Regions from separate parts of the Solibacillus ferritrahens genome, predicted to be linked through region 4. Evidence: riboswitches for the same ligand, from Rfam matches in the RefSeq annotation. Region 4 holds a riboswitch; each other region holds the start of a gene.

The links. A riboswitch is a leader RNA that binds a small molecule or an ion and turns the genes downstream of it on or off. The one in region 4 is predicted to bind S-adenosylmethionine.
Region 1: it holds a riboswitch for S-adenosylmethionine, as region 4 does, so the genes downstream of both, metK (methionine adenosyltransferase) here and SNE38_RS11870 (O-acetylhomoserine aminocarboxypropyltransferase/cysteine synthase family protein) in region 4, are expected to answer to the same signal.
Region 2: it holds a riboswitch for S-adenosylmethionine, as region 4 does, so the genes downstream of both, SNE38_RS16750 (bifunctional homocysteine S-methyltransferase/methylenetetrahydrofolate reductase) here and SNE38_RS11870 (O-acetylhomoserine aminocarboxypropyltransferase/cysteine synthase family protein) in region 4, are expected to answer to the same signal.
Region 3: it holds a riboswitch for S-adenosylmethionine, as region 4 does, so the genes downstream of both, SNE38_RS00270 (methionine ABC transporter ATP-binding protein) here and SNE38_RS11870 (O-acetylhomoserine aminocarboxypropyltransferase/cysteine synthase family protein) in region 4, are expected to answer to the same signal.

The regions. Positions count from the first base shown of each region.
Region 1 is NZ_JAXCLE010000025.1:30,017-35,957, forward strand. It holds gene SNE38_RS17425 (alanine/glycine:cation symporter family protein) at 1-1,019, opposite strand, end outside; gene SNE38_RS17430 (alpha/beta hydrolase) at 1,152-1,955, opposite strand; gene SNE38_RS17435 (gamma carbonic anhydrase) at 2,092-2,604, shown strand; gene metK (methionine adenosyltransferase) at 2,711-3,907, opposite strand; SAM riboswitch class I at 4,235-4,351, opposite strand; gene pckA (phosphoenolpyruvate carboxykinase (ATP)) at 4,552-5,941, shown strand, end outside.
Region 2 is NZ_JAXCLE010000022.1:17,415-23,355, reverse strand. It holds gene metH (methionine synthase) at 1-839, opposite strand, end outside; gene SNE38_RS16750 (bifunctional homocysteine S-methyltransferase/methylenetetrahydrofolate reductase) at 832-2,676, opposite strand; SAM riboswitch class I at 2,786-2,883, opposite strand; gene hemG (protoporphyrinogen oxidase) at 2,986-4,371, opposite strand; gene SNE38_RS16740 (globin-coupled sensor protein) at 4,540-5,832, opposite strand.
Region 3 is NZ_JAXCLE010000001.1:48,009-53,949, forward strand. It holds gene SNE38_RS00265 (methionine ABC transporter permease) at 128-796, opposite strand; gene SNE38_RS00270 (methionine ABC transporter ATP-binding protein) at 789-1,817, opposite strand; SAM riboswitch class I at 1,975-2,078, opposite strand; gene SNE38_RS00275 (thioredoxin family protein) at 2,140-2,442, opposite strand; gene SNE38_RS00280 (toprim domain-containing protein) at 2,450-2,776, opposite strand; gene gcvH (glycine cleavage system protein GcvH) at 2,869-3,249, opposite strand; gene SNE38_RS00290 (arsenate reductase family protein) at 3,329-3,685, opposite strand; gene SNE38_RS00295 (acyl-CoA dehydrogenase family protein) at 4,018-5,802, opposite strand; gene SNE38_RS00300 (acetyl-CoA C-acetyltransferase) at 5,833-5,941, opposite strand, start outside.
Region 4 is NZ_JAXCLE010000011.1:16,193-22,133, forward strand. It holds gene SNE38_RS11855 (hypothetical protein) at 1-990, shown strand, start outside; gene SNE38_RS11860 (homoserine dehydrogenase) at 1,089-2,075, opposite strand; gene SNE38_RS11865 (hypothetical protein) at 2,304-2,702, opposite strand; gene SNE38_RS11870 (O-acetylhomoserine aminocarboxypropyltransferase/cysteine synthase family protein) at 2,891-4,195, opposite strand; SAM riboswitch class I at 4,315-4,429, opposite strand; gene SNE38_RS11875 (DASS family sodium-coupled anion symporter) at 4,786-5,941, shown strand, end outside.

The DNA of each region.
Region 1 (5,941 bases), on a different contig from region 4:
GTAATTGTCTCATCCATTTTTGCTTCGATTAATGGACCGTCTTGGCTACCGTCATGTACGTTGTATGTACCCATGAATAAAATCATTAATGCTGTTGCAGAACATACTAATAGTGTATCAATATAAACTGATGCTGCTTGAACAAGACCTTGTTTTACTGGATGTGATACTTCTGCTGCGGCAGCAGGATGTGCCCCTGTACCTTGACCAGCTTCGTTTGAGTAAATCGCTCGTTTTACACCCCAGAAAATTGCACTCCCGATCATCCCGCCGAATACAGCATCTGTCGCAAAGGCACTACGGAAAATTAAAGCAAATACATCAGGCACAGCTGTAATATTCATAATAATAATAATACCCGCTACCAATAAATAAGCTAATGCCATAAATGGAACTAAAATTTGCGCAGCATTTGCAATACGCTTAACACCGCCGAAAATAATAACCGCCAACAAAAGAATTGTAACTAAACCAGTGATCCAAGGTTCAATTCCAAATGCATTATCTACCGCGCCGGCAATCGCATTTGCCTGAACACCCGGCATTAAAAATGCAACAGATGCAATCATCGCAATGGCAAAAATAATACCTAAGGCACGAATACCTGTTGTCTTTTCAATATAGAATGCAGGTCCACCACGATATTGACCATCTTTCTTTTCTTTGTAGATTTGCGCTAAAGTCGATTCCATATAGGCTGTTGATGCTCCAATAAATGCAGTAACCCACATCCAGAATACCGCACCAGGACCACCGAACGCGATGGCTGTAGCTGTACCAACGATATTACCTGTACCGACACGACCAGACAAAGCAATGGATAATGCCTGGAACGAAGATACACCTGCCTCTGATTTTTCTCCTTTAAACATTAACTTGAACATGTCCCCAATTAACCGGACTTGAGCAAATTTTGTCAGGATTGAAAAGAACAAACCTACGACTAAAATACCGTAAATCATTACAGGACCCCATAATATATTATTGGCCCATCCTACAAAATCATTAATAAAATCCATATTTTACCCCCTTGTTGAACTATTGTATTAATTAGAAATTTAGTATATTACAAATATTCTAAAATTTCGATATATTTTTTTGCTAAAATTAAAAAAAAACCTAACAAAATTCGACTTTTGTTAGATTTTTTATTATTCTACAATATATCCAAGGTCTCTTAAGACATTATTAATAAAATCAATTGTGTACCGGAAAACTTCTTCACGTTCCACTTCAAAAAACAAGCTATGCAGGCATCCATTCCATTGTTTATAGTGAAATTCTGAAAGTTTTTGTTCCATCATCCATTTTTTAGAAGTACTAATGTCCGTTATTTTATCATTTTCCCCAGTCATTAGTAACAGTGGAATATCAGGGAATTTATTTTCAGGATCACGGATTATTCGTGTCATTTGCTGCCATTCCCGATACCATTTAACAGTCACCATACTATTTAATGGTAACTGCTCCTTTAACTCCATCAATACATCTGTATTACGGGTGAAATATTGTATGCTCAATTCATGTTTTAATTTCACATTCGATGTTATAGCACTAAAGCTTGATAATGCATTGGATAGTTTCCCAGGCGCTAATTTAAAATGAAGCCACGGTGATGTAAGGACAACACCTGCGCATTCTATTTTATTTTTCTGCAGCACGTACGCTGCAATAGATGCGCCTAATCCATTACCTACAATAAAAAGAGGCAAATTATATTCTAGAGCAACCTTTAATAACACTTTTGTATAATTATAGTATTCTTCAAAATTTTCGTCATGATATCTTGCATACTTTCCTTGCTCACCATGCCCAGGCAAATCCCCCATTACTACATGGAAGCGAGCACTCCGAAATTTTTCGATTAACCATGCGTACCACCGATGCTGTTCATATGCACTATGTAGAATAACGACTACGGCTTTTGGTTGATGCTCTGTTTCCCATTTCCACATGGTCAATCCTCCTTACATAAAACAGTCTGCTATAATTTATTATATAAAGTTAAAAGATGATAATTGAAAATTAATAGTGATTTGATACGATTACAATAGCTATAATACATTCTATAAAAGAAAAGAGGAATTGAACATGATATACCCTTATAAAGATAAATCACCAAATATTCACCCAACTGCCTTTATTGCTGATTATGCAACAATTACTGGCGATGTGACAATAGGGGAAAATACTTCCATATGGTTTAATACAGTGATACGTGGTGATGTGAATAAAACAATTATTGGAGATCGAGTTAGTATTCAGGATTTAAGTTGTCTTCACCAAAGCCCTGCCTATCCGCTCATTATTGAAGATGAAGTAACAGTAGGTCATCAAGTAACATTACATAGCTGTACAATAAGAGAACGCGCTTTAATCGGTATGGGTTCCATCATTTTGGATGGTGCAGAAATAGGTGAAGGAGCATTTATTGGTGCAGGCAGTCTCGTACCACCTGGAAAAGTGATTCCTCCCAATTCTCTTGCTATGGGGCGCCCAGCAAAAGTTGTACGTGAAGTAAATGCAGAGGACCGGGCAGATATGGATCGCATAATTAATGAATACGTAGCGAAGGGACAATACTATAAATCACTACAGAAATGACATTTCGCTATCTTTCAACTCACCTACCATATAAATGAAGGAAGTATATTATTTTCCATAATAATAGAAAAGGAGCCGTCCATTTGACTGAACGCTCCTTTCCTCTTTAAAGTCCGGCTTTTTCTTTAAGTTCAGCCGCTTTATCTGTATTTTCCCATGGTACATCAATGTCTGTACGTCCGAAATGTCCGTATGCTGCTGTTTGTTTATAGATTGGTCGACGTAAATCCAGCATTTTAATAATTCCTGCCGGGCGTAAATCAAATAGCTCACGTACCCATTCTACGATTTTGGCAGATTCTACTTTACCAGTGCCGAATGTATCTACTGCAATTGATACTGGCTGCGCAACACCGATTGCATAAGCCAGTTGAACTTCTGCACGATCCGCTAATCCTGCCGCAACGATATTTTTTGCAACATAACGCGCTGCATATGCTGCAGAGCGGTCTACTTTCGTTGCATCTTTACCAGAGAATGCACCACCGCCGTGACGTGCGTAACCACCATACGTATCTACGATGATTTTACGACCTGTAAGACCAGCATCACCTTTTGGACCACCGATTACGAAACGACCTGTTGGATTAATGAAATATTTAGTTGCTTCATCTAATAATTCAGTAGGAACAACTGGTTTAATTACATGTTCTTTAATATCTTTTTGGATTTGTTCTAATGTTGCTTCTTCATCATGCTGTGTGGAAATAACGATTGTATCAACACGGACCGGTATATTATTTTCATCATATTCGATAGTAACTTGTGTTTTACCATCTGGACGTAAATACGTTAATTCTCCTGTTTTACGTACTTCCGTTAAACGACGCGCCAATTTATGTGCTAAAGAAATAGGCATAGGCATAAGTTCAGGCGTTTCATTGCAAGCGTAACCAAACATTAAACCTTGGTCTCCAGCACCGATTGATTCTAACTCATCATCCGTCATTGAACCTTCACGTGCTTCTAACGCTTGGTCTACACCTTGTGCAATATCCGGTGATTGTTCACCAACTGCAACTAGTACAGCTAAGTTCTCTGCATCAAAACCATATTTCCCGCGTGTATAGCCAATCTCTGCTACAGTATCACGGATAATCCCTTTCATATCTACATAAGTAGTAGTTGTAATTTCACCAGATACTAATACTAAGCCTGTTGTTACCGTAGTTTCACAAGCTACACGTGCATTTGGATCTGCTGCTAAAATGGCGTCTAAAATGGCATCCGAAATTTGATCGCAAATTTTATCTGGATGTCCTTCCGTTACACTTTCTGATGTAAACAGTCGACGATTTTTCATGTCATTTCCTCCTAATTCACTTTGGCAATTGTTTTATATTTTAAAACGAAAACGATACGGTACTCATTACCCATGCCCGCTTATATTTTCGATAAAGTAAATCCTACTTTTCAGAGTAGAAAATGGTTTTACCAATCAAGTCTCTAGAGCAGTATATTTTACTGCAAGGCGAGACACGATAAACGTCAAGCTTAATTGCTTTGACACGAGGTTTTGAAAGGTCATTTCTTATTTATATACAATTCATATTAAACAAAAAAATCCTTTCACTCATTAGCCGCGTTCATCACGCGTGAGGAAAGGATATATATGCTTCGTTACCTTTCACTCTTATCGTTCAAGGGTAATTTTGCCCTTGCATCAGGTTGGCACCAACACGCATATAATATGCACAGGTTGCCGGGTTTCATAGGGACCTGCCCCTCCACCAGCTCGGGATAAGAGTATCCGTTCAATTACACATCCTACCTAAAAAAATAAAGGCTGTCAATAAATTTTGTCCGATTTTAAACAGTTAAAAATTCCACAAAAAATAATTCATAATTAGTATAGATTATATCCTTCAATGTGTTATACTATTTTTGAATTAATAAACAACTCCCCTACTATAAGGGAATACTATAAAAAAGGATGGTATTTAATAGATGAATTCGGTAGAAATTGCTAACGAGCTGAAAGAACTTTTAAACGGGGAAAACATCAAAACTCAATTATCTGTTCCACAATTAGTTGAAAAAGCTACATCACGTGGAGAAGCAATGTTAACTGTTGAAGGCGCTTTACGTGCTGAAACAGGTAAATATACTGGTCGCTCACCTAAAGATAAATATATCGTTGAAGAAGAGAACTCTAAAGATAAAATAGATTGGGGTAAAGTTAACCGTCCTATCTCTTCAGAAGTATTTGATAAGCTTTATGTCAAAGTTGTAAACTACCTAAAAGAACGCGATGAATTATTTGTATTCAACGGTTTTGCGGGTGCTGACAAAGACTCTCAATTATCGATTAAAGTAATTAACGAATATGCTTGGCATAACCTATTTTGTCATCAATTATTCATCCGTCCTACAGCAGAAGAATTAGCTGCACATGTCTCTGACTTTACAATTGTTTCTGCTCCAAACTTTAAAGCAGATCCAGAAGTAGATGGAACTGGTTCGGAAACATTTATTATAACATCTCTTGAAAAGAAAATCATCTTAATCGGTGGTACTGAATACGCTGGCGAAATGAAAAAATCAATTTTCGGGATTATGAACTACTTATTACCAGAACAAGGTATTTTCCCAATGCACTGCTCTGCTAACGTTGGCGAAAAAGGCGACGTTTCATTATTCTTCGGTCTATCAGGTACTGGTAAAACAACTTTATCGGCTGATTGCGACCGCAAATTAATTGGGGATGATGAACACGGTTGGTCTGATAATGGTGTTTTCAACATTGAGGGTGGATGTTACGCAAAAACAATTAACCTCTCCGCTGAAAATGAACCAGAAATTTACAATGCAATTCGCTTCGGTTCTGTATTGGAAAATGTAGCGGTTGATTCAGAATCACGTATTTGTGATTATGATGATGGTTCTTTAACAGAAAATACTCGTGTTGCATACCCAATCGATTACATTGATAACATCGTATTACCATCAGTAGCAGGTCATCCAAACACAATTGTCTTCTTAACAGCTGATGCGTTTGGCGTATTGCCTCCTATTTCAAAATTAACGAAAGAGCAAGCGATGTACCACTTCTTAAGTGGCTTCACTTCAAAATTAGCAGGTACAGAACGTGGTGTTACTGAGCCAGAACCAGTATTCTCTACATGCTTCGGTTCACCATTCCTTCCACTTCCTGCAACAGTCTATGCAGATCAGTTAGGTAAGAAAATTGACGAGCATGGTTCACAAGTGTTCTTAGTAAACACAGGTTGGACAGGAGGAGAATACGGTGTTGGTAACCGTATGAAACTTGCCTATACTCGTACAATGGTACGCGCTGCCATTAACGGTGAATTAGACAATATTGAAACAACACAAG
Region 2 (5,941 bases), on a different contig from region 4:
TCTGCGAAACCTTTCAATTTTTTGGATAATGAATCCGGCGTTTCATGATAACAACCTTCCTCATCCGGTAAACCGGCATTTGGGTAACAACTAATATAACCAGTCGAAAGCTCTGCCAACGAACGAATATGATCGGTCATAAATTCCGGACCTGTCGCACAGTTTAATCCGACAGACAATGGTTTAATATGTTCAATCGAGATATAAAATGCCTCAATTGATTGTCCAGCAAGCGTTGTTCCCATTGGCTCAATTGTCCCTGAAATCATAACTGGCAGCTCTTTACCAAGCTCCTCAAATGCCCGGTGGATTGCAATCGTCCCCGCTTTCACATTAAGCATATCTTGAGAAGTTTCAAGCAAAATTAAATCTGCCCCTGCTTCAGTTAATGCTTTTGCTTGGATATAAAAGTTTTCTTCTAGCTCTTCAAATGTAATACCGCCTGTTACCGACAATGTTTTTGTCGTAGGGCCGATTGCACCTGCGACAAAACGTGGCCATTCTGCTGTTGAAAATTCTTTCGCAGCTTGTAATGCGATTTTGACTGCATTCTTATTAATTTCAACTGCCTTATCTCCTAAATCATACTCATTTAAAACGAGCGGTGTACCTCCAAACGTATTTGTACAAATAATGTCTGCCCCTGCAGCTAAGTATTCGCGGTGAATCTTACCTAATACATCAGGTCTTGTCAGCACCAGGTTTTCATTACAACCGTCTAATTCTTCTCCACCAAAGTCTTCATATGTTAAATTTTCTGCCTGAAGCATCGTCCCCATGGCACCATCGATGATTAAGATTCTTTTTTGTAATTGCTCATGAATTGGGTGATTATACATTTGACTGAACTCCTTTACTTTCCACATCATATTGTTTTACATATTCCATTAATTCCAGTGTCATTTCATAACGTAAGAACGGGGTAATTAAATAAATCCCATTAAAGTATTTGCACGCTGTATCGAGCAATTCTTTCGCAATGGCAATGCCTTCTGCTGTAGCTGCATCTTTATCGTCCCCACAGGCTGCCATACGAGCAAGTACTTCATCAGATAGTTTAATCCCCGGCACTTCATGGTGTAAAAACTCTGCACTGCGTGATGAGGTAAGCGGCATAATTCCAATATAAATCGGCGTATCCAAATGCTTCGTCGCCTCATAAATTTCGATTATTTTTTCTTTCGTATAAACCGGCTGCGAAATGAAATAATCGGCACCATGTTCAATTTTCTTCTCTAAACGGGCTACTGCACGGTCCAGTACACGCACATTCGGATTAAATGCAGCGGCCACAGAAAAATCGGCTTGTTTTCTTAACGATTTCCCTGTAAATGAACCACCTTTATTTAACTGCTTAATTAACGAAATTAGCTCCATTGAAGACACATCATATACACTCGTTGCACCCGGGAAGTCTCCAACTTTCGTCGGGTCTCCTGTTATGACAAGAATATCATGTAGCTCCAAAGCATTCAGTCCCATTAAATGCGATTGAAGACCAATTAAATTACGGTCACGACATGTTAAATGCGGCAATGAACGAATACCATGTTCCTTCAAAATAGCCGCCATCGCAATATTGCTTATACGGGGTGAAGCAAGCGAATTATCGGCCATCATAATAACGTCCGCCCCTGCGTTCGCCAATTGTTTTGCCCCTTCAACAAAGCCTTCAATTTCAAGATGTCGTGGTGTATCAAGCTCCACAATAACAGAACGCTCACGTTTTGCTTTTTCATGAAGCGGTTCCTGCTTTCGAGGTTCTGCAATACGAACAAATTGCGTATGGCCATGCTTTTCCTCTTTTGTTTCAACTGGCGTTAAATTTGCTAAATATTTTTTTACTGCTGCTATATGCTTCGGCGTAGTCCCACAACAACCACCAATTAAACGCACCCCTTGGTTTACAAGCTCTACAGCTGCACGTGCAAAATAATCGGTTTCTGATTCATATACAACACGCCCATCTTCTATATCTAAAAGAGAAGCATTTGGGTATGCCGATAGAAAGGCGGTTTTAGGTAGATTTACCCCTTCAAAAGCCTGAATTGTATGAAATGGCCCTAAACGGCAATTGCTTCCAACAATATCTGCACCTACTCGTTCAAGGTCTTGTAGTGCTTCGTTTAATGTCATTTGATTTTGAAGTACACCTGGCTCCTGCATCGTTACTTGTGCAATAATCGGTAAATCGGTCATTGAACGTAATAGATGGACACAATGCGATAATTCTTCAAAATCGTAATACGTTTCCAGTAAGAATCCATCCGGTTCACCAGCTAGTAATACTTCCACTTGCTCTTGAAAGGCAGCTAAGATTTCATCTAATGTTGCATCACTTTTTCGAATCCCTCGAATGCCACCGATTGTTGCCAGAACATACTGTCCCCCCGGAGCAGCTGCTCGCTTCGCAATCTTCAGCGCAGCTTCGTTAAATTCCTTTACACGACTTTCAAAACCATATCGAGCTAACTTAATCGCATTCGCTCCATATGTATTTGTTTGAATAATGTCTGCACCTACAGCAATATATTCACTATGAATTTTCTCGATAATTTCAGGCCGTGCAATATTCATTTCCTCATGGCAGTAATCCAACCCATAGGAATAAAGTAAAGTTCCAATTGCTCCATCCGCCGTTAAAACGCGTGTTTTTAAATCTTGTAGTAAACCCATTGCTTCCACTCCATCATTCACAGTATTTTCAGTATATTTTTAATACAAAAAAGCCTTCTTTCATTAAGCAAAAGAAGGCTTGATAGTTGTCAGTCGTCAACTTAATCCCTTCTCATCTTCTGGCAATCGCCACTGGATTTAGCACCTGACATAATGTTGGTTGCTGAAGTTTCAACGGGCCAGTCCCTCAACTTCTCTCGATAAGAAATTATATGAATTTTTCTAAAATTTAAAATTAAAAATTATTTAAGTAATCATATCGTTATCTAAATAAGACGTCAATACCCTTTAGCCGAATAAAGTATTTCTTTACATAATTCGTGTAATAATTTGTTCCGCCGTTTTTTTACCATTTTGAATACATGCACCAATCCCTACCCCAAAGTAGGAACATCCAGCTAAAAGCAGATTCGGGTAGTGCACTTGTAAATAATCTACAACTTTTGATAACGCTTCATTATGCGCTAAATCATAACGGGGCATCTGATTGATCCATTTCGTAACATTTACGACGGTCGGTTTCGCTTCAATACCCAAACTTAATCGGATATCCTCCATTGCGACTTTCTTCAACTCTTCATCAGGCATTGCTACCAGCTCTTCATATCGCGGATTAATGTTTTTATAAAATAAACGAACGAGCAGATTCCCTTCTGCTGACGTATGCTTCCATTTACGACTTGTCCATGTAGATGCATTGCATACTAAATCACTATTATGGGAGACAATAAAACCTGTACCGTCTGCTGGTAAAACATTGTCCGGTACATCAAAGCCAACATACATCGTTAAAGCAGATGCCGTTGTAAACTTTTCAAGCTGTACATCCAAATTGTCGTCTTGCAATACAGTACGTACTGTATCATTTGGTACGGCAAGAACAACGATATCCGCTATAATCGTTTCGTTTTCTAAAACGACTTCATACTGTCTGCCTACTTTTCGTATTAGCTCTGTTGCGGTCCTTTTTATGAATTCCACTTCTGGCAACTGCTCTTCAAGACGGTCAATTAATGTAGATAAACCCTTTCGAAAAGAAATAAACTTCTTATCTGCTGCTTTTTCAAACTGCTCGCGATTTGCTTCAAAACCATTCATAATCGACCCATAATTATTTTTATAATCTACTAAATAAGGTAACGTTGACGCTAAGCTCAGCTGATATAAATCACCTGAATAAACCCCTGCCAATACAGGAGCAATTTGTTTTTGCACAATTTCTTCACCTAAAAAATATTCTAAAAATGAACCAATTGAACTTTCCTTTGTAAAATCTTTATTTGGAATTTCAATATCCTGTAATGCCCTTTTCTTTCCTTCTTCTGAAATTAACGTGCTCGACATAAGTGATTCCACACTCATCGGAATGCCGAATGTTGACCCTGCGGGAATAGCATGCAGCTCATTATTAGTATGAATGTAAGAAATGCCTGTTTCGTTATAAACAAGCTCCGATTCAAAGTTAAGCTCTTTCACTAGCTCTAGCACATTGGGATGACGCGCTACAATGGAATCCGCACCGGTTTCCATAATAAATCCCTCTTCATACTCTGAATGTATTTTTCCGCCTAAATACTGATTTTTCTCTATTAATACTAACCGCGCTTCAATATTCTTTTCATGCATTTGATTTTTTAAATAGTGCATCGTACATAATCCAGTAATCCCGCCACCTACAACTACTACTGTTTTCATGTTGTTCTCTCCTATTTCGTTCACTTTTTCTTCTCTTAGTATAATCGTTTTCACCAGAGATATGGACAGGCAGATAAAACAATTTTCAAAATTTAAAGTCATCGCTTATAATTTCAAATTAAAAAGCTATGCAAAAAGGAAGAACCTTTCGCATAGCTTTCTTTTAAGTTATTCTAAGTCGTGCGAAATTTGCGCCAATGAATCTGCAGAATTTGTTACTAAATCAAAGGCACCCGCAAGTTCTACTATAACGTCTCCAATTAGCCCCACCTCTTGCTCGACTAAATCATTTTGCTTTTTCGTCTCAACCATTGAATTAACAATAGCATTAAACTGAACTTCAGTAGATTTCATACTTTCTTCCCCGATAAGTATCGCTGCTTTTATTTCCTGCAATGATTCGAGTAGCTTTGTCGTTCGGATATCTGTATTTTGCAACAGTCCCTCTACATTTATTGCTGAATTTTTCGTCTGCTCCGATAGTTTCCGCACTTCCCCGGCTACAACACCAAAGCCTTTACCAGCTTCTCCAGCACGGGCTGCTTCTATCGCTGCATTTAGCGCCAATAAATTAGTTTGATTCGCAATGTTTGTTACTATACCCATCGTGGATTCCATCTCTTTTGATATGTCAGCTAGTTTATCTATTTCTGACGAAATCGTTGCTACTGATTGATTGATTGCAGTCATACTCTCTGATTGATGCTGAACTTGAGCTTTCCCTTGATTTGCCTGTTCTGTAGCCACCGATGAAATATCACTCGCTTTTTTCGAATGGGATACAATGACCATGGATTGTGCACTCAGTTGTTGGAACGATGCATTTGTTTGCTCAGACATTGTCGCTAAATTAGAGGAAGATTCAATAATAGCATTTCCTATTTTACGTTTTTCCTCTACTAGCTTTTCTTCCTTTCTTTCCACTACTGCTTCATATTCTTCTAAAACAACTTGCTGCTCTAGGTTTAATATTTTCGATATGGCTGCAAGCGTAAGAAAACGTTGCTCGTCGTTCTTAATATTTACATTTACTAAATGAATAAAATCTATTAATAGGTTTGAAAAGGCCGTCATATACCATTTCGTTTTTAATCCAATATGTACATGGATACGCGCAATTTTTTTTCGTTTCTCAAAGTACGTATCGTCAATAATTCCACTAAACATTTCGCAAATATGGGTTTTCAAAGTACCTTTCAAACGGTCAACTGAGCTATGTTTATTAATTATTTCAACCAAACTATTTTCCAGACCTAGTTTTTTATAAAAGTTATCTACAATATGTTCGATGTTATTATCAACATACGGTTTCATTACTTTCAAGTATTTTAAATCTTCTTTTGTTAAGCCTAACATTTGAATTTGTGTCCTTAATTCCTCATCAGATACATACGCTAACATTACCTCATTATGTATTGATAAATCTTCCTGATTCTCTATATCCTTTTTTTTAAAAAACATATGTTTCCATCCTCACCCTATTGGTATTTCCTTTTGTATACTATGTAATTGGAAACAATGTAAATGTATAAATTCCCTTGTTACTTAAAAGTAAAACCAAAGCCTCAAT
Region 3 (5,941 bases), on a different contig from region 4:
AGCCATTATTAACCGAACAATTTTTATATTCAGTAAATTGAATGTATAAACGCGCACTCTTGTAAGTTTGCGTTTATTATTGTTCAAAAAACTTTGGCTTATATAATTATGACCTGTAAGTCACGAACTATCGTTTATCCACTTTTACCGTAATAAAGTCACCAATATATTGAATAATGAATACTACAACTAATATTAAGACTGTCGCCATAAGCGTGACATCTGTACGGTTACGCTGGAATCCATCAAGGAACGCCAAATTCCCTAGTCCACCTGCTCCAATAATGCCAGCCATTGCTGTATAGCCGACTAAAGCAACTGCTGTTACTGTTATACCGGAAATTAGTGCTGGTAAGCTTTCCGGAATTAGTACTTTCCAAATAATAGTCGATGTTTTGGCTCCCATCGAGCGCGCTGCTTCGATAACACCTTTATCAATTTCTCTTAGTGCGATTAATACCATGCGGGCATAAAATGGTGCCGCTCCGATAATAAGCGCTGGTAATGCTGCATTGGCACCCCGAATTGTTCCCAGTAAAAACTTTGTAAATGGAATTAACAAAATAATTAATACGATAAAAGGAATCGAACGGAAAATATTTACGAGTGATCCTGTTAAAAAGTGAACGATTTTATTTGCCCATAACTGGTTGTCGCTTGTTAAAAACAATACAATTCCTATTAGAATTCCGAGGATAAATGTAATGACTGTCGCTACAGCTGTCATATAAACAGTTTCGTATGTTGCATCAAGCATTTTACCCCAGTCAACGTTCGGAAATAATTGATTAAGCATGCTCAATCACCTCCGTTTGAATTTCCTGCTTAGTTAAGAAGTTTAATGCCTTCTCTACTTCATGTTGCTCACCATCGATATGAATAAATAACGTACCGAATGAACCACCAGTTGTATTGGAGATTTTCCCGTGAACGATATTAACAACTATGTCAAATTGCTTGATCATCTGAGAGATAACCGGCTGTTCTGTCGTTGCCTCTGCAAATGTTAATTTGGCAATTTTCCCTGCTGGATAGTTCGCTAAGATTTGCTCTAGTGAGGCTTGCATTTCCTGTGTTTCCCCAGAAGCCTGTGAAACGAAATTTTTTGTGATCGGCGCTTGTGGATTTTGGAAAACCTGTAGCACATCTCCCTGTTCCACTACTTTCCCTGCCTCCATAACAGCCACACGGTTACAGATTTTGCGAATAACATGCATTTCATGGGTAATCAATACAATTGTTAAACCGATCTTTTTATTAATATCTAGTAATAGCTCTAAAATCGAATCCGTCGTCTCAGGATCAAGTGCTGAAGTGGCTTCATCACATAGTAGAACTTCCGGGTTGTTCGCTAATGCGCGGGCTATACCGACACGTTGTTTTTGACCACCTGAAAGTTGAGATGGATAGGCTCTTCCTCTTCCTTTTAAACCTACAAGTTCAATAAGCTCTTCTACTCGCTTTTCACGCTGAGTTTTTGAAACACCTGCGATTTCAAGAGGAAATGCGATATTTTCTTCGACTGTACGTGACCAAAGCAAATTAAAGTGCTGAAATATCATACTAATTTTTTGGCGTGCTTCTCTTAACTTTGCCCCTGAAGCTTTAGAAATATCCTGTCCACCTACAATAACTGAACCTGTTGAAGGTTTTTCCAGACCATTTAATAGGCGGATCATTGTACTTTTACCAGCACCACTGTAGCCGATAATACCGTATATTTCTCCTTTTTTTATGGATAAGCTAACATTGTCTACCGCTGTAAGCTCACCGTTTTTTGTGTTATATACTTTCGTGATATTTTGTATATCAATCATGCGTTGTACCCCTTCTCTTGAAATAACCTACCTGTAATTTCAATATAATGTTTTTGGTGTTTTTTTCGCATCTTCGAAAATAAAATTACACCAAAAAAACCTTCCTACTCACGACAAGTAGAAAGGTTTCACATAAAAATTTATACGGTAAACCGTTCTCTCATCTTTCAAAGTTTAAACTTTGTGTGAATTGGCACCTTTGCATAAAATGCTGGTTGCCGGGCTTCATAGGGCACTTCCCTCCACCTCTCTTTATAAGAGTAACGTTATTAAGTTTTATTATTATGTCTGTTACTTTATCATGCTAAAGAGAAGACGTCAATTACTTTTTTAATATTTCATACAAAAATGGTACGGATTTAAATGCATATAACTTTTTTATCACTTTTCCATTCTCAGAAACAATTAAACAAGGTACGCTTTCAATTTTCAAATCGTTGGCCAAACCTTCTATATAATTGATATTTGCCATACCTAATGGTAAATCTGGTAGTAATTTCTCGATTACTTTTAGCATTTTTTCAGATATCTCACAAGTACCACACATTGGAGTGTATAGAAAAAATGCTGTTTGATCATATTGTTGTATATTTTGTTCCCACTGCTCTCTTGACCATTGTTCCATATATAAGTCATCCTTCTTTTATTGAAAATTTTGCTTGTATTAATAAGTTCCGTAAAATTATAGTAGGCGTTTTTTCAACCTCTACATATTCTTGAGGTATGATAAGCTGTTTTACTTCAGGATATGCTCGGTTCATTAGTTTTCTTAACTTTTCACCATTCTTGTCTGCATCAAACATTGTTACAATTTCATAATGCTCATAGTCTTCTAGTAATTCGATTAAATTGACTTCGCTTATTGTTCCGTTTGTACAAAGAATAGTAACTTCTTCAGCCAATAGGGGTATTAACCTCATTTTATCAGCTCGTCCTTCAACTACAATGCATTTTCCCATAAAGATACGCTTCCTTTCATCAATTACGGCTATCTATACAATATCAAAAAAACACCAAAACCTTTAACTTTTAGGCTTTGGTGTTTAAATATTTATTGTTCAATTAATGCAGAATAAGCATCTGCATCCATTAATTCTTCAACTTCTGCATCGTTTGTTACTTCAATCGTAACCATCCAAGCAGTTCCGTATGGAGATTCATTTACGTATTCTGGGTTGTCTAAAAGTTCTTCGTTAATAGCAACAACTTTACCTGAGATTGGCGCATAAAGTTCCGAAACAGTTTTAACAGATTCTACACTGCCGAATGGCTGATCCTTTGAAATTTCGTCGCCTACTTCCGGTAACTCGACAAACACGATGTCCCCTAATTCAGATTGCGCAAAATCCGTAATCCCGATTGTTGCTTTGCCGTCTTCCATTTTTACCCACTCATGCTCTTTTGAATAAAGTAATTCTTTAGGTGTGCTCATTAAAAAACCTCCATTATTATGTAGTACATTCAACTTCATTTTGCCATATTTCGTTCGGAAATACAACGTGAATACCGGTTTATTTCCATGTTTCCGAGAAGTCAGACTCCTTAAAACCTAATGTTAATTTTTTACCATCTGTTACAATCGGACGCTTAATTAGCATACCCTCTGAAGCTAATAACTCCAATTGCTCATCTTCAGACATTGAAGGCAATTTGTCTTTTAGTTCCAGCTCACGATATTTCATACCTGAAGTATTAAAGAATTTCTTTAAAGGTACCCCACTCGCTTCATAATACGCTTTAAGTTGTTCTTTAGTAGGCGTTTGTTCAACAATGTGAATATTTTCATATTGAACATCGTTTTCATCTAACCATTTCTGTGCTTTTTTACATGTAGTACATTTTGGATATTGGATAAATTTCACTGTCATAAATGAACTCCTCTTTACCATTGATTTTCCCTTATTGTAACGGATATAGAAAAACAAATCAAAATTGGAATTACATTGTGGGAGTTATATTGAAATTAATTAATATTAGAAGATTTTTGATGATATTAGAATATCTCGAATGCTTTTAAGAAGTAATCATTTTCTTATTCGAAACTTTTGAAAACATATTAGAAAAACAGCCACTTTTATTAGAACATGCGATTTAAATTAGCACCGTTTAAAGTATATTAGAACTTTTTTCGTTTTATTAGAAAATCTATTCCGTAGAAAAAATCGGATACAGCTTCCTGCATCCGATTATATTCTATCTATTAAACTACATATTTTTCAGCATCGATTAATTTCGCTGCTGCTTCACGCTTTTTCGGAATTAAGTTGTAAGGGTTGTTACGTGTTAATTTACGTAATGCTGATAAGATCATACGTGCATCATCGCCTTCAACTGAAGCGATTAATGTTTCTTTTGCTTCTTTTTCGATTTCTGCAAATGCTTCTTGGCAGAAGATTTGTGTATAAAGAATTTTTTGTGCCGCTTTTCCTTCACCGTCACGCTCAATTGCTTTTTGTGTACGGATCACTACAGATTCCATTGCATATAATTGGTTCGCAATGTTTGCAATGTTTACTAGAATTTCTTGCTCTGCATCTAGTTTGGCACCGTAGCGTTGTGCTGCTGCACCTGCTGCAAGTACAGCAATTTTCTTCGCATTTTTCACTAAATATTTTTCTTGCTCTAATGCTTCGTTACCGATTTCTTCCGGCATAAGCATTAATAATTCATTTTGTAATTCCTGTGCTACTTGTAATAGAGGTAATTCACCTTTTAGCGCTTTTTTCATGAAAGTGCCTGGCACGATCATACGGTTAATTTCATTTGTACCTTCGAAAATACGGTTAATACGTGAGTCACGGTAAATGCGCTCTACTTCGTATTCAGCCATAAAGCCATAACCACCATGTAATTGAACTGCTTCGTCTGCTACGTAATCCAAAGTTTCAGAACCGAATACTTTTGCGATCGAGCACTCAATTGCATACTCAGCGATCGCTCCAGCAATTGCTTTACCGTCTTTTTGTTCTTCGTCTGATAACTGATTCAAGCGATCTTCAAAGTAACCAACTGTACGATAGTTTAAAGATTCTGATGCATAAATGTGAGAAGCCATTGATGCGATCTTTTCTTTTGTTAAGTTGAAATCCGATAATTTAGTTTTGAATTGTTGACGTTGGTTTGTATAAGCTACTGCTAATTCAAATGCACGTTTAGATGCACCTACAGTACCTACCCCTAATTTATAACGTCCAATATTTAAGATGTTGAATGCGATAATATGACCGCGCCCTACTTCACCAAGTAAGTTTTCTACCGGCACTTGTGCGTCTTCTAAAATTAACGTACGAGTAGAAGAAGATTTAATCCCCATTTTCTTTTCTTCCGGACCAACTGAAACTCCAGGGTATGAACGCTCTACGATGAATGCTGTAAATTTATCGCCATCGATTTTAGCGTACACAACGAATACATCTGCAAAGCCTGCATTTGTAATCCATTGTTTTTCACCATTTAATACATAGTGTGTACCTGCTTCATTTAATTTGGCAGTTGTTTTTGCACCTAATGCGTCAGAACCTGAACCTGGTTCTGTTAATGCATATGCCGCAATTAACTCACCTGAAGCTAATTTCGGTAAATATTGAGTTTTTTGCTCATGGTTACCGAATAATACGATTGGTAATGAACCGATACCAACATGTGCACCGTGAGTAATTGAGAACCCGCCTGCTGGAGACATTTTTTCAGCGATTAATGCCGAAGAAATTTTGTCTAAGCCAAGACCTTCGTATTCTTCTGGTACGTCAGCTGCAAGTAAACCTAGTTCCCCAGCTGTTTTTAATAGACGTACTGAATGATCAAACTCATGATGCTCTAAGTTTTCAACAACTGGTAATACTTCATTCGTAACATACTCCTGAGTTGTTTGGGCAATCATTTTTTGCTCATCTGTAAAGTCTTCAGGTGTAAATACTCGGTTGATTTCCACGTCCTCGATTAAGAAGCCGCCACCTTTAATAATGCTATTTGTTGTTTGTTCCATAATAAATTCCTCCCTAGTTTCCTTTGTGAATTACAATACTTCAAATACCCCTGCTGCACCCATACCGCCGCCGATACACATCGTTACAACACCATATTTTCCACCGCGACGTTTTAGTTCGTTAATTAGTTTTACTGTT
Region 4 (5,941 bases):
GTATGCTTTGCAGGTATACTGAGTGGATGCACTCAATCAAATACAGATCAGACTAAAGAGATACATGATTTAAAAAAACAAGTGGACCAGATGTCACTAGAAAATGAGGCTCTCAGAAAAACGATAACGGATGAAAGAGAAGCACTCGAGGTAGCAATGAATGAACAAGCAAACAGTGATTATTCAACTATTTCATCAAAAAATATCGAAAAGTATCCCCAGACTCTTTATAAGAAAAAAAGCTTAGATATTGATGAAGATGGTGAAGAGGAAATTATTGAATTGTACGTAAATGCAGGAAAAATGGAGAATGGATTATTCGCTTGGGACGATGGTCAGAACTGGTTGTTGTTAGTGCAAGATGGTGAAAATTCTTACCCGCTATTTGATGATTATATTCAACTAGGCTCCCTGGATTTTAGTACCGCAACTTTTGATGGAAAGCCGGGAATTGTGATGCATATGACGCAGCACAGTAATATCATTATCCAAAAAATCACTTACGATCAAAAGGTAAAGGGACTTCAAAAGGAAACCTTTTATAAAAAAGAGAATATGAACGATTATTATAATCCACCCGCTTCCTATGCTCTTTTTAAAGATGCTTATGAACTTATGGGCATAGCCTTTGAGAAAACGGTCCCAATACAAGAAGCCAGTGAAAATACCCTTCAGGACCCTCAGGAGATATGGTATATCATAGAGCCGGTCTTACAGGAATTTAGAAATGCTCAACATCTGTTCGAGCTAGCCTTTACCTTGAATCCTGAACTAAATGTTTCTTTAAACGGTCCCATTACCTTTCTTAACGAAATGATTATCAACACACCAACAGCCGTTCAAGTGGATCAGTTAAAAACGATTTATAGGATGATAAAAGAGAGTGAGATACAAGAGTTAATTATAGAAGAAAACAATCAACTACACCCATCTGTTAGAGACCTGTTTCAAAAATTTGATTCTACCCTTAATGTACAGCAGAGTTCGTAACAGCAACCTAAAGACACCATTGTTTCTAAAGAGGAACAATGGTGTCTTATACTTCATGGATAATATTTAATTCATTAAGTGAGATAGCTTCTCTTTTGTTAAATTGTTACTGTAAAACCTGCCCGTTTGCCAATAATCTCCGCATAATCTTCTACCATGACACTTGCTGTCGGATACATACCTGCTCCTGGTCCGATTACGGATAATGTGCCGATATAGTCTGTTTCCATCGTTACGGCATTAAAGACATCATCTACCGGATAAAGTGGATGTTCATTATTTACTAAGAGCGGTGCAACTTTTGCATGAATTGTACCATCTTCCAGCTTTTCAACTTCTGCCACATGACGGTATCGTAGCCCTTGCGCTTTCGCATCGGCTACTTGCTCGGCTGATATTGTATCAATGCCAATCACTTCTACATCTGCCCAGTTTGGTTGTTCTCCAAATGCTAAGCTTGATAAAATCATCAGCTTTTTAAAGGCATCTTGACCCGAAATATCATTAAATGGATCTGCTTCTGCATATCCTAATTGCTGTGCTTCATTTAATGCCTTTTCAAAGCTCCAGCCCTCCGCACGCATTTTCGTTAAGATGTAGTTTGTTGTTCCGTTCAAGATTCCCTGTACGCATCTTACTTCATTTACAAGCAGGATATTTTTCATCGTTTTTATAATAGGTACACCACCTGCTACAGTTGCCTCAAAGCCAATGAATACACCATTTAACTTTGCTAATGCTTCAAGCTCTTCGCCCCGTTTAGCAAGCATGACTTTATTTGCTGTAATGACATGACATTTAGCCTCAACAGCTCGTTTTAAGTAAGTGAATGCAGGTTCTTCATTTACAATCGCTTCAAATACAACTTGCAGGCCACTTTCCTCCAGTACGTTATCCATCGATTCGGTCATTAAATGCATCGTTCCCGGTACACGCTCGCGACTAGCATCAGTCACTAAAATCTTCGCGACCTCCAGTTCTACACCCAGCTTTTCGCGAAGCTCCTGCCTCTTCTCATTTAAAATATGGTAAATTCCCTGACCTACTGTGCCAAATCCTAAGATCGCTGCCTTGATTGTTGCCATTGCCTTTCTCCTCCAAATTCTTAACACATATATATTGACGAATAATTCAAATAATTTATCTTAAAGAAATTCTATCCTATATAATACATGAAAACAAGGAGAATCTCTCCTAGAAGGACATTTGTTTACTGTAAACGGTCAAATTTCATTTAAATTCTATTGTTTAATAGCTAAATTGGGTAAACAAAAACACTAGCAGAAATTCTCTGGCTAGTGTTTAAAGTTATTTTATACTGCTACATTTACGGAATTATATACGCGCAAACGATGCGCATTTAAAATTTTTGTCATAACAAGTTCTTCTTTTACGGAGTAATTTGGCACCGCATATGGACGTTGCACTAACTGGAACTCGCCGTATTTTAAAAACCATTCGCGTGCAGGAGTTAAAATATGTGCACTTCCATGAATGTTATACTCCTCATCCACTTCCTTTATGACATAGCCTGTTGTTTCTAGATTGTGAGTTTGTTCTGAGAAAGCACTATGCCCAAAAACCTTTTGCCACATGACATTTACATCCGCTAAAATTTGCTGAATTGCACAAGCGTTTATATATTCCTTTACTTCGTTTAATTCATAAATAATATAGGCTGCTACATTTTGTGCACTGTATACTTTCCCCATGTCGAACAACTCCTTTTCTTTCAATAATGCTGCAACATTATTTCAAATATTTTGGTTGGTAGTTTTATTATTCCAATTGTATTACTAGGTATTAACTTTGTCAATAAAACTTATATAAATAGTAGGGATTAATTTTCTAAAAATTGCTTAGCTTCTCGAATGGGAAAAGCTAAGCCTTTTTTAAAGTTTTATGCGTTTGTTTCTGCGCCTACTTCAGCCGCAACTTTCGCTAATGCCTGTTCTAAATCCGCGATAATATCTTCTGCTGCCTCTAAACCGATTGATAAGCGAATGAGCTCCTCTGAAACACCGGCTACTTTTAATTCTTCTGCAGATAATTGTTGGTGTGTTGTACTAGCAGGATGGATAATTAATGAACGGGCATCCCCAACGTTTGCTACATGCGAGAACAATTCCACGTTATCAATTACTTGGCGACCTGCTTCACGTCCGCCTTTAATGCCGAACGTAATAATCGATCCAAAGCCGTTTTTCAAATATTTCTTCGCCAAATCATGTGTTGCAAAATCTTCAAAGCCGTTGTAATTTACATATTCCACAAATGGGTGGTTTCTTAAATACTCTGCAACTTTTTGTGTATTTTCGTTATGTCGGACAATACGCAAATGAAGCGTTTCTAGTCCTTGTAGGAAATTAAATGCCGCGTCAGCAGATAATGTTGGACCAAAATCACGCAATAGTTGAACACGAAGCTTTGTCGCAAATGCAGCGCCTGCTGTGTCAATCCCGTAGCGTAGGCCATGGTAAGAAGTATCCGGTTCCGTAAATCCTGGATGTCTTCCTTGCGTCCAGTCGAATTTCCCGGCATCAACGACAATCCCGCCAATCGTCGTTCCATGACCGCCAATCCATTTTGTTGCAGAATGAATGACAACATCCGCGCCGAATTCAATCGGATTACTTCCATATGGGGAAGCAAATGTGCTGTCGATTAATAAAGGAAGACCATTGTCATGAGCGATGTTTGCTACCGCTTCAATATCCAGTACTTTCAAGCTTGGATTTCCGATAATTTCAGCAAAGATTGCTTTCGTCTTATCAGTAATTGCCGCTAGGAAATTTTCCGGATTTGATTCGTCTACAAACTTGACCGTAATGCCGTAGCGTGGCAATGTTGTTGCGAATAAATTGTATGTCCCTCCGTAAAGAGAACCTGCTGCGACAATTTCATCTCCTGCACCGGCTACATTTAAAATGGAGAATGCCACTGCTGCTGCGCCAGATGATAGCCCTACTGCAGCTGTGCCACCCTCAAGTAAAGCAACACGTTCTTCAAATGCCCCAACTGTCGGATTCATAATACGAGAATAAATATTGCCCGTTTCCTGTAATGCAAATAGACGTTGCGCATGAGCAGTGTCATTGAATGCATAGGCAGTTGTACGATATACGGGAACTGCAATTGCCCCCGTCACAGGATCTGGCTTTTGCCCCCCGTGCAATAATAAAGTTTCTGGTCTTAAATTCGTCACTCTAATAACCTCCTAAAAATTATTCGATGGTGAAATCGGTGTTTTTGAGGAGGATTTTTTAAATGAAAAAAACCCCCTTCAGTTAAGAAGAGGGTTTTGCGTATGAGCAAGTTTGCCTCCTCTTATCTTTCAAAATGACTGTCCATTTTGTAGGATGTAGCACCTTAGTCAGTTGATCACTCACTGGTTGCCGGGCATCTCAGGGCCTATTCCCTCCGCCGCTCTTGATAAGAGATATGTGATTTATGTTCCATCGTTGATTTTCAGTATAAAACAGAGTAATTCTATAAGTCAACCAAAAAATTAAAATTTTCTGATTTTAATTTTATTCTCAAAAATGGTTTATCTCCCTACACTAAAATAATTATACTCTTCTATACAATTTCTGCTTAAAACAAGATTTTTCTCAAGATATTTATTCACCAAATATTAACATTAATCATTTTTCGGAAGTGCTATAATCATAATTGTTAAAGGATTTCCCCTACAATTGGAAATAAAGAATACGTTTGACTTTTAGAAAAATGGGTATATTTTTTCTTATTAATTTATTATTTAACTAAAACTTTAAATGAAGTGAGGCGTTACGTATGGCAACAGAAGCGACAAGTAAACGAAATTTAAAACCTGTATGGATAGTTTTAGCGTTTGCAGCACTCATTACAATTGTTTTACTTCCAAATAGTGGTGGAGATCTTCCCGTTGTTGGACAACGAGCATTAGCTATTTTAGCATTTGCCGTTATATTATGGGTAACCGAAGCCGTAGCCTATCCGGTTAGTTCTGCAATGATTTTGGCATCCATCGCTGTTTTATTGGGTTTGGCTCCGAGTATGGAAGATCCTTCTGTACAAATGGGTACAAATGAAGCATTAAAATTAGCATTAGGTGGATTTAGTAGCTCCTCCGTTGCATTAGTCGGAGCCGCATTATTTTTAGCGGCAGCGATGCAAATTACAAACTTACATAAGCGTATTGCACTGTGGGTTTTATCGTTGGTTGGAACAAAAACGAAAGCATTAGTAGTTGGCGCAATTTTAGTAGCAATTGTATTAGCCTTTGTTGTACCAAGCGCGACCGCTCGTGCTGGTGCAGTTGTACCCATTCTATTAGGGGTTGTCGCTGCATTTGGTTTATCAAAAGAAAGTAGACTTGCGGCGTTGTTAGTTATTACCGCTACTCAAGCTGTTTCAATTTGGAATGTGGGGATTAAAACTGCTGCTGCGCAAAACTTAGTAGCACTTGGTTTTATTAACTCTGAATTTGGAGTCGATATTTCCTGGGGCAGGTGGTTTATGTATGCTGCGCCGTTTTCTATTATCATGTCATTTGTATTATTCTTCGTTATGATTAAATTAATAAAACCAGAAACGGATAATATCGCTGGCGGAAAAGAAATTATCGGTGTGCAATTACAAGAGCTAGGTCCATTAAAACGCAAAGAAATCACGTTAATCATTACATCTATTTTATTATTATTCTTCTGGTCTACAGAAGGAAAATTGCATCCATTTGATACAACAACAATCACCATATTGGCAATTGCCTTTTTACTGACACCTAAAATTGGTGTATTCAATTGGAAAGAAGCTTCTAGCCGTATTGATTGGGGTACATTGATTGTTTTTGCAGTTGGTATTTCACTCGGAACGACGCTTTTAAGTACAAAAGGTGCCGCATGGCTGTCCGATACGATTTTCGGTTCTCTTGGATTAGATACAATGCCTATTTTAGCTACCATTGCAT